3 regions of the Ferrimonas pelagia genome follow, and region 1 is predicted to be linked to each of the others. Evidence: predicted binding sites of a transcription regulator. Region 1 holds the regulator's gene; each other region holds the start of a gene.

The links. Region 1 encodes sigma-54, which starts transcription at its own class of promoters, with help from an activator protein. Its sites were predicted from a motif close to GTTGGCACGNNNNTNGNNT; they were not measured.
Region 2: ABEA08_RS12860 (flagellar assembly protein T N-terminal domain-containing protein) is a predicted target of sigma-54. The motif match lies at 1,243-1,261, and genes of this name have one in related genera.
Region 3: ABEA08_RS03230 (DUF2884 family protein) is a predicted target of sigma-54. The motif match lies at 1,404-1,422, and genes of this name have one in related genera.

The regions. Positions count from the first base shown of each region.
Region 1 covers NZ_BAABJZ010000105.1:19,183-22,668, forward strand. Annotated here, with positions in the region: gene lptB (LPS export ABC transporter ATP-binding protein) at 1-277, shown strand, start outside; gene ABEA08_RS20240 (RNA polymerase factor sigma-54) at 339-1,835, shown strand; gene hpf (ribosome hibernation promoting factor) at 1,856-2,143, shown strand; gene ptsN (PTS IIA-like nitrogen regulatory protein PtsN) at 2,143-2,589, shown strand; gene rapZ (RNase adapter RapZ) at 2,586-3,437, shown strand; gene ABEA08_RS20260 (HPr family phosphocarrier protein) at 3,415-3,486, shown strand, end outside.
Region 2 covers NZ_BAABJZ010000083.1:38,279-41,764, forward strand. Annotated here, with positions in the region: gene ABEA08_RS12850 (LPP20 family lipoprotein) at 109-552, opposite strand; gene ABEA08_RS12855 (FlgO family outer membrane protein) at 549-1,178, opposite strand; gene ABEA08_RS12860 (flagellar assembly protein T N-terminal domain-containing protein) at 1,317-2,444, shown strand; gene aqpZ (aquaporin Z) at 2,590-3,294, opposite strand.
Region 3 covers NZ_BAABJZ010000006.1:301,153-304,638, forward strand. Annotated here, with positions in the region: gene trmB (tRNA (guanosine(46)-N7)-methyltransferase TrmB) at 1-42, shown strand, start outside; gene ABEA08_RS03220 (YggL family protein) at 68-406, shown strand; gene glsB (glutaminase B) at 406-1,320, shown strand; gene ABEA08_RS03230 (DUF2884 family protein) at 1,464-2,267, shown strand; gene ABEA08_RS03235 (LysR family transcriptional regulator) at 2,380-3,321, shown strand.

The DNA.
Region 1 (3,486 bases):
GGCACTGGCCGCCGATCCCCAATTCATTCTGCTGGACGAGCCGTTTGCTGGGGTCGATCCGATCTCCGTGATCGACATTAAGAAGATCATCCAACACCTCAAGTTGCGCGGTCTAGGCGTCTTGATCACCGACCATAATGTGCGCGAAACTCTGGATGTGTGCGAATACGCCTACATCGTCAGCCACGGTGAAATGATCGCGCAGGGCGCACCAGAAGAAGTGCTCAACGACAAACTGGTTCGCTCCGTCTATCTGGGCGATCAGTTCAAACTCTAGTGTTGCTCCCTACCGCCCCAATACAGGGACGCCAGAGACACACAACAAGGATCGGGTACCAATGAAGACCTCCCTGCAACTAAAGCTGGGTCAGCAGTTAACCATGACGCCGCAACTGCAACAGGCGATCCGCCTGCTGCAATTGTCCACCTTAGATCTCCAGCAGGAGATCCAAGAGGCGCTGGAATCCAATCCTTTGCTGGAAAGCAGCGACGAGTTTGAACAACAGACTGAGAACAACGACAACAACACCGATGGCACGGCCAGCGACAACAACACAAGCAGCGAGACGAGCTCGGACGAGGGCTTTGAACCCACCGAGCAAGCCGCCATCGAGACACCCGAGGCCCTGTCTCAAACCGATATGTCCGACGATCTGCCACTCGACAGCACCTGGGACGACGTCTATAGCGCCGCCCCTGCCCCAATGGCCAGCGCGATACGGGACGACGACAGCCAGTATCAAGGCGAAACCAGCATGGATCTGCAAAGCCACCTGATCTGGCAGATGGAATTGACGCCGATGACCGACACCGATCGGGCCATCGCCACCACCATCATCGATGCCATCGACGAGCACGGGTACCTCACCGTCAGTGCCGAGGAGATCCTGGAAGCCCAGGGCGCCGACGAGATCGAGCTGGACGAAGTGATCGCCGTCCTCAAGCGGGTACAACAGTTTGATCCCGTTGGCTGCGCCTCCCGCGATCTGGCCGAATGCCTGCAGATCCAGCTGGCCCAGTTACCCGCAGAGACCCCATGGAAGGCAGAAGCCATTATCCTGTTACAGCAACATATGGATCTATTGGCCAACCGCGACTTTCGTACCTTGCTGCGGCGCACTAGACTCAAAGAAGATGAGTTACGAGATGCCATGGCCTTAATCCAATCACTCACTCCCCGCCCCGGCAGCAGCATCGCCGCCAGCGAGAGCCAATATGTGATACCAGACGTCTCGGTCAGCAAGAAACAGGGGCGCTGGGTCGTGGAGCTCAATCCCGATGCGATGCCAAAGCTGCGCATCAATGAGCAATACGCCGCCCTCAGTCGCGGGGCGCGCAACAATGGCGATAGCCAGTTTGTGCGCGGCCATCTGCAGGACGCAAAATGGTTTATTAAGAGCCTAGAGAGCCGAAACGACACCTTAATGAAAGTGGCCAATTGCATCGTTCAGTATCAACAAGGCTTCCTCGAATACGGCGATGAGGCCATGAAACCTATGGTACTCAACGACGTCGCCGAAGCGGTAGACATGCACGAGTCCACCATCTCCCGCGTCACCACCCAGAAGTACATGCATACCCCACGTGGGATCTTTGAGCTAAAGTATTTTTTCTCCAGTCACGTCAGTACCGACGGCGGCGGCGAGTGCTCCTCGACCGCGATCCGCGCGCTGATCAAAAAACTGGTGGCCGCTGAGAGCCCCAAGAAGCCGCTCAGCGACAGTAAGATGGCACAGCTTCTCGCGGAGCAGGGCATTCAGGTTGCACGGCGTACCATCGCCAAATACCGGGAAGCCCTCTCCATCCCCCCCTCGAACCAGCGCAAAACCCTTTAACGCGCAATGGAGGTCACCTTATGCAGATCAATCTTACCGGGCACCACGTCGACGTTACCGAAGCCTTAAGAGACTATGTGCATGAAAAATTTGAGCGATTGGAACGCCATTTCGACCACATTAACAATGTACATGTGATCCTCAATGTACAAAAATTGCAGCAGATCGCCGAAGCGAAGCTGCATCTGAATGGGGGGGAGGTGTTTGCCACCCATGAACATGAGAACATGTACGCCGCCATCGACGGTCTCGTGGACAAGCTAGACCGACAAGTAATTAAACATAAAGAGAAAATTTCCAGGCACTGATGGAGATAACAACAATACTCTCGCCGGAGCGTACCCGCTGTGTTGCGCCCGGCCTCAGCAAAAAGCGGGCGCTGGAGATGATCAGCGAATTGGCTGCCAGCCAGTGCCCAGAGCTGCCTCAACACGAGCTGTTCGAAAGCCTAATGGCCAGGGAAAAAATGGGCAGCACCGGCATAGGCAAAGGGATCGCCCTGCCGCACGGACGGCTGGGCCGCATCAAACACCCGATCGCCGTGCTGCTCAAGTGCGCTCAACCCATTGAGTTTGACGCCATCGATCAGCAACCGGTCGATCTGCTGTTCGCCCTGTTTGTGCCCGAGCAAGAGCACGCTCAACACCTAGCGACCCTGCGCACGGTTGCCGGCAAACTCAGCCAGAAGGAGCTGTGCCGCGCCCTGCGCAAGACCGAAGACAACCACCATCTGTATGAGCTCGTGACCCAGTGAAGTTAATCATCTTATCCGGCCGATCCGGCGCAGGTAAAACCGTTGCACTGCGGATCATGGAAGATCTGGGCTACTACTGTGTCGATAACCTGCCGTTAGAGCTGTTGCCGCAACTGCTGCGCAGCCAAACCGGCCTCAACAACGAGATCGCCGTCAGTCTGGATATCCGCAACCTGCCCCTGCAGCAGCTGGATATTGCGCGCCTGCGCGCCATGCTGGATAAGGATATCGAGGTTCAGATCTTCTTCCTCGACGCTGGCGACGACCACCTGCTCAAACGCTACAGCGAAACCCGGCGCATGCACCCGCTATCCAGGGACGGTAAGGCGCTGGCCGATGCCATTGCCGAGGAGCGACGCCTATTGGCCCCGCTGGCGCAGGATTGCGATCACCACATTCTGACCGACAACCTGTCGGTGTATCAGTTGGCCGATGAGATCCGCTCCCGCCTGCTCGGCCAGGTCAATCAGGAGATGATGCTGGTGTTTGAGTCGTTTGGCTTCAAATACGGCATGCCCAAGCAGGCCGACTACCTGTTTGATGTCCGCTTCCTGCCCAATCCGCATTGGGAAGCCGAGCTGCGCGCCCACACCGGGCTGGAACAACCGGTGATGGACTTCTTTCTCAAGCACAGCAGCGTGGCCCGCTTTATCGATCACACCGAGCGCTTCTTGCTCAACTGGCTGCCCATGCTCGAACGCAACAACCGCGCCTACCTGACCGTTGCCATCGGTTGCACCGGTGGCAAACACCGCAGCGTCTATGTCGCCAATCAACTGGCACAGCGCTTCCGACAACACAAAGCCAGCGTCCAGATCCGCCATCGTGAACTCAACATCGCAGATTGAACGCACCGTCGAGGTGATCAACAAGCTCGGTCTGCACGCCCGCGCCGCC
Region 2 (3,486 bases), on a different contig from region 1:
GACCCATATCACGCTCCGTACAAAACCCCACGCTTGCGCTCAGCCTCAGTAAACGCCGAGAACAAAAAAGCGGCCTCATCGGAGGCCGCTCTGGATCAAGCAATGCGCTTAGTAATAGGTCACCTTACGGATCCGCTGTCGCGGCCGCTGCTGATACAGCTCCCACACGGTGCGAAAGTCCAACTCCATCTCGGTAATATAGCTGTCGCCCACCGGATAACTGCGGATCACCCGCGCGCCGCGGATCACGCCATCAACCTGAGCACGAAAGTTGTCGTCCGCCAGCACCAGTTCATCCACCACGCTGCTGCTCTGGATCCGCTGGCCATAAACCTGCTCCGCCAACTCTCGGTAAGCATCCAGCTTGGCCGCCCGCATCGCGCGGCGCATCTTCTCCTCATCATTGTTACCGAGCTGAGCAGAGAGTGGGGCGATCCCCGTGGCCGTCAGCACCGGAAAGCTGTCGGGCTGGATCGGCTCATATTCCACATGGCGATCCATCGCGCAACCGACCAGTAGCACACTCAAAACCAGACTCAACCACAGTTTCATTGCGCGCGCTCCCATTCAATCACCGTGCCTCGCCCACCATCGGCATGACGATACAACCGCCCCTGCTCCATACTCACCAACCCCGCCGGACGGAAAAACGCCGGCAACTGCTGCCACGGCACCTGGCCCTGACTGGCTGACAACACCCGATTGTTGGCCACGGACAAGATCCGACTGTGGATCTGCACCCCATCGCGACTGCGCGCAACGGTCGCCACCAAGACCTGATCCACCGACATCTCGCTGGACAACTGAGTGACATCCCGGCTCAGCAACAAATTTCCGCGCTCGCCGATACGCACCCGATCCGAGCCATTGAGATCCACCACCTGCATCCCCTGCTGGTGCAGCGCCGCGACCATCGCCTCGCCCAGTTGCAGCGAGAACGCACTGCTGCGCTCATACTCATCCAGCATCACCGGCGTGGTGATCGCCAACACCGGCTCACCGTCCCTATCGCTGTGATGACGCATCAAGTCGACCGCGATGCGGTCCGCCAGCGCATTGATCGCCCCTTGAGGCGGCAAAGGCTTGCCGCCATCGTCAAAGCCTGAATATTGTTGCTCGCCCCCAAATGGGGCACAGGCGGTCAATAAACCCGCCAGCAAGACTGCGACCCAACGCATGTTTGCTCCTTCCGCACACAATTTGCCTTATTGTCCTTGGCTATCGGCGCAAAAACCATAACCTTTAGGCACACCACTTGCTTATAATCGCCATACCCAAGAAAACAGACCCTTGCGACGCGGAAGCTACCCAACCTCATGAGATCGACCTTAGCCTTACTCCTAGCCCTGCTGATCAGCCCCAGCGTATTGGCCCTGCCCTTTGAGATCACCGGACAAGCCCCAGTGATCAACAACGACGAAGACGACGCACGGCGCCGCGCCATCGATCGCGCACTCAGCCAGGCGATCTTCAGCCAAGGCGGCATGGTCGACTTTAACCAGAGCAGCCAAAACGGCGTGCTGGAGCAGGAGCAAGTGAGCTGGCAAAGCCGCAGCCAAGTGCGCTCCATGGAGTTGCTCTCCGAGCATCGCAAAGGGGATATCTACTCCGTTGAGCTGCTGGTTGAGCTCGAATCGGCCAGCGACAATCAATGCCAGGGGCTGGTCGGCCGCGCCGCCATCACCCTGCCCCGCGCTCAGGTGCGCTATCGGGAACAATTGGTGCCCGGTGGCCTCTACGAGCTGGACGGCGCCTTCGTCCGCCTGCTCGCCAACGCCATCAGCGGCGAATCCCGCAACGCCTTCGCCAGCGCCCGAGACGATCTGCGCCTCGATCTGCTCTCGCCCCAACCCGACTGGATCATGAGCCTGGGTGAGCAAGAGGGCAGTCAATATATCTTGAACCTGATCATCGACGATCTCAGCGTCGATCGTCCCGACAAACTGTTTGGCTACATAGAACGCGATGCCACACGCACCATCGCCATCGAAGCGCGACTGTACGACGCCTTCAGTGGCGAGCGAGTCTGGCAGCAGCGCTACCGCAGCGCAGCTGCCTGGGAATACAAACGTCAAGAGATGGCCGATACCGCCACAGAGCGCTTCTGGGCCTCGGATTTTGGCGCCGAACTGCGTCGCCTCGGCATGGATATCATCGCCGATCTCGACGGACTGCTCACCTGCCAACCGCTGCAAGGGCGGATCACCCGGCTCGAGCACGACACCGCCATCCTCGATCTAGGCCTACGTAACGGCGTCCGCCCCGGCGACCGACTGCAGCTGGTGCAGCAGCGTGAGCTCAGCGGACAACACTGGGGCGAAGCGAGCCGCGTCACCCTCATCCTCGAACAAGTCCGCCCCGAGTCCGCCCGTGCACGCATTCAAGGGGATGGCGCCATGACCGGTGTCCAGATCGGCGATTGGGTCGAGCGCGCCAGCCGTTGATCCCAGCGCGCCGCCAGAAGTGAGTGCCCAGCAATGCGGCGAACGGTGATCAAGCCCAGAACGAGCGAGATCACCGTTCGCGATAACGACCTCGTTGACCGAGGCCAAAGCGCCGTTGTCCCGGCTCACAGACCGGACAATCGACTCAACCGTTCGACGCAGCCGGCGCCGGGCTGATCATTCGATACAACAAAGCGCCGATCATCGCACCGGCGATCGGCGCCAACCAAAACAGCCACAGCTGCGACAGCGCCCAATCCCCGACATAAACTGCCACCCCCGTGCTCCGCGCCGGATTGACCGAGGTATTGGTCACTGGAATGGAGATAAGGTGGATCAAGGTTAAACACAAGCCAATGGCCAAAGGCGCAAAGCCCGCCGGCGCCCGCTCATCCGTCGCCCCCATGATCACCACCAGAAACAGCGCCGTCATCACCACCTCGCACACCAGCGCCGCCGCCAACGAATACCCACCCGGAGAATGCGTACCATAGCCATTCGAGGCAAACCCCGCGCTCAGCTCAAAACCCGCCTGACCGGAGGCGATCACATACAGCACCCCACCCGCCAATATACCGCCAACCACCTGAGCAGCGACATAAGGCAACAGATTCGAAAACGGAAACCGGCCGCCAAGCCAAAGCCCCACTGACACCGCAGGATTCAAATGGCACCCCGAGATATGGCCGATGGCATACGCCATGGTCACCACCGTCAAACCAAAGGCCAGCGACACCCCAAGCAGACCGATCCCCACCTCAGGAAACCCCGCCGCCAGCACCGCACTGCCACAGCCTCCCAACACCAGCCAAAACGTACCGACACACTCCGCCATCGCCTTACGCACCATACTTCGCCTCCACCCACCAGACATTCAGCCGCCGCGTCGCAGCCGCAAAAAAGGAGCCATAAGCCTAGTGGAGGAAGCGACAAAACGTGAAGTTTCAGTGCGCTGGCGCCACATCATCGAAATAACCGCGAAAAAACGCCGACAATGCTCCCGCGATCAGCCCCATCAACGCCACTCGACGATAAGACTGGT
Region 3 (3,486 bases), on a different contig from region 1:
GGTCACGGCGTGTGGGACCTGATCTATAAACGCGAAAGCTGATTTTAGTAATACATTAGGAGTCCTGATGGCTATCAAGACCAACGCAAAGCGTAATACCCGTATCCACAAAAAACTGCGCACTGGCGCGTTTCAGGAGCTGGGGTTTGACCTGTTCTGGACCTTCAAACCTGAGGTGTCTGAGCCGCAGATCGATGCCATCGTTGATCAGTTCATCAATGAGGTGGTGGAGCCGGCCAAGTTGGGTTTCTCCGGCAGCGGTCACAAAGCCTGGGAAGGGCTGATCTGCACCCAGAACATCGGCAAGTGCAATGATGATCACCGTGCGGCGGTAGAGGCGTTCTTTGCCACGCAGCCCGTCACCGACGTTAAGGTGACAGAGCTGTACGATATTTGGTGGGGCTGATGCTTAGCCAACGTTTGCTGGAAGAGGTGATTGCTGATGCGGCGCCGCTTCTGGGGGGCGGAAAGGTCGCGGATTACATTCCCGAGCTTGCAAAGGTGCCCAGCCAAAAGCTGGGCATCGCTGTCTGTACCGCTGCCGCTGGAGTGGTGGGCGCCGGTGATTACGAGGAGCCTTTCTCGATCCAGAGTATCTCCAAGGTGTTTGCCTTGGTTCAGGCCATGGGCCTGTACGACGAGAAGGAGTTGTGGAGTCGGGTCGGCAAAGAGCCCTCAGGTAATCCGTTTAATTCCCTGGTGCAGCTCGAGTTTGAGAAGGGGATGCCGCGTAACCCGTTTATCAACGCTGGCGCTTTGGTGATCAGCGACATGCTGCAAAGTCGCTTGAGTGCACCACGACATACGCTACTTGAACTGGTGCGTGAGTTGGCGGGTAACCCCCATATTATTTCCGATAAGTTAGTGGCGGCGTCGGAGTATCAGCACAGTGCTCGCAATGCGGCCATTGCGTATTTGATGAAGTCATTTGGCAATTTTGACAATGACGTGGATGAGGTACTGAAAACCTATTTCAGCACCTGCGCCATCCGGATGAGCTGTGCCGATCTGGCCCGTGCTCTGTTCTTTCTGTGTAATAAAGGCGGCCGGTTGGATCAAAACAACATGCTGTCAGAAAAACAGAACCGACAGGTTAATGCCTTGCTGGCAACGTCGGGATTGTATGATGGCTCCGGTGAGTTCGCCTATCGGGTTGGCATGCCGGGTAAGAGCGGGGTCGGTGGCGGCATTATCGCGGTCGTGCCCGGTGAGATGAGCATCTGTGTCTGGTCGCCTGAGCTGGACGGCAGTGGCAACTCGGTGGCGGGGGTGGCGATGCTGGAGCAGTTAGCCAAACGACTTGGCCGCTCTATCTTTTAGTCATTCAGACCAAGGCTTGGTGAGATCCCCTAATCCACCAAGCCTTTTTTGTATCTATTGAATATAAAACAGGTGCTTATAGATCTGGCATGAAATTGGCTTTAATGACATCAGTTTGATCTCGACTTACAAGGATGCGCTTCATGTTACGTACGGTATTTGCTTCGATATTACTTCTGGCCTCGACGGTATCGGCCCAGGAGTGGGGTCTGAGTGTCGATCGCTGCGATCTGACCATTAATCATGGCATCGAGGTGGATCACGCTCGTTTGTTGATCAGCGATAACGACAAAACCCTGTATCGCTTCGAGGACGATCGGCTTTGGGTTGAGGGGGAGGAGGTGCGCCTTGACCGTGAGCAGCGATTGGCGCTGCAGTCGTATCAATTGCAGCTGCTCAATAATGCCGAGCAGTTGGTGGGCGTGGTTGATGAAGCCCTGGGCTTGGCTGGGACAGCCTTGGATGAGGTGTTCGGTGAGCTGGCGGGTCTGGGTATTGAAAACGAGAGCATGGGCCAGCTGATGAGCTCGGTGCAGCAGCACATTCAATCATCGATGGTGACCGAGCGTGGCGGCTATCGATTGAACTCGGATTCCATCGATAACGTTGGCGATAAGATCGATGATGCCGTATCCAAAGAGGTAGAGCAGGCGATCACCGCTTCGATGGGCAATATGCTGGTGATCATCGGCCAGGCGATGGCGGGCGGTGAGGGCAGCTTTGAGCAGAGGATGGAGTCCTTTGGCCAGTCGATGGAGCAGATGGGCCAACGCTTGGAAGCGAAGGTGGAAGCGCAGGCCAGTCAGATCGAAGCGAAAGCCGAGCGAATGTGCGATGAATGGAAAGCGCTTGGGGAGTTGGAAGCGGATGTGCAGCGGTTGATCCCTCAGCTCAATGCGTTCGATGTGATCGTTCATGGTGATCCAGATCTGGCTTGGTTGCGCTAAATTGATATAAATCGAGCAATAAGCGGATGTTTAGCGGCGATGTTGATCATCGCCGCTTTTCTTTTGCCTCGCGAACGGGTTCAATATCGCCCGGGTCAAAGGGGAAATGTAGATGCGTGAATTATTAGAACCAATTGTGATCTTTACTCATGTGGTAAGGGCGCAGGGCTTTTCGGCAGCCGCGCGAAAATTGGGGATCTCAAAGTCGAAGGTAAGCAGCCAGATCAGTCAGCTTGAGCAGCGTTTGGGGGTGCAGTTAGTTCAGCGTACCACCCGCAGTCTGAGTCTGACCGAGAGTGGTGAGCTGTTGTATAGCCACGGAGAGGGCTTATTGAAGGATCTGGATCAGGCGGTGGCCAGCGTGCAGAGCTTGCAGCGTGAGATCCGCGGCGTGTTGCGCGTGGGGATCACCCAGGCGTTTGGCTCGAAGCACCTGATGCCACTGATCCCTCAGTTTATGGCGGAGCATCCCGAGCTGGAGCTGGAGATCAGCTTCTTGGATCATAAGGTGGATGTGGTCGCAGAGGGGCTGGATCTGTTGCTCACCATGTCTGAGCAGTTGCCGTTGGGGATGGTCGCCCGGCCGGTAATGAACTGTCGCTTTGCGCTGGTAGCGTCGCCGGAGTATCTGGCTAAGCATGGCGTGCCTTACCATCCGGAGCAGCTTGCTGAGCATAACTGCTTGGTTTATAAGAGCGAGTGGTATGAGCACACTGTATGGGAGTTTGTCCGCGGTGAAGACAACTGTGAGATCCGAGTGCAAGGCAACTATCGGGTTGATGATGCGCCTGCGCTGAAAGAGGGTGCCAAGCAGGGGTTGGGGATCGTCTATCTGGCGACCTATCTGCTGGAAGAGGAGCTGCAAAGTGGTCAGTTGGTGCAGTTGCTGCCCGATTGGGAGCTGAATCATCAATTAGCACTGCAGGCGGTGTACCCGCGCAGACAGCATCTGGCTCCAAAGGTGCGCGCCTTTGTGGATTTTGTCCGTGACCATTTTGGTGGCAGTAAACGCTGGGACCTTGGCAGCATGATGGCAAACCGAAATCACCAGTGACAAGAATCATTGTTCTCTATAGAGGACAGTTAACGGCGTGTTAATGCTGTTGTTTTGCTAAATGCATGATAATAGTGGAATTGAGTGGTCGACTGAGTGTCCAGTTGTTACGGTTGGTTGTTGTAACTATGTAACCTTGACCAAAACGAGTGCTTGTCAGTAGAG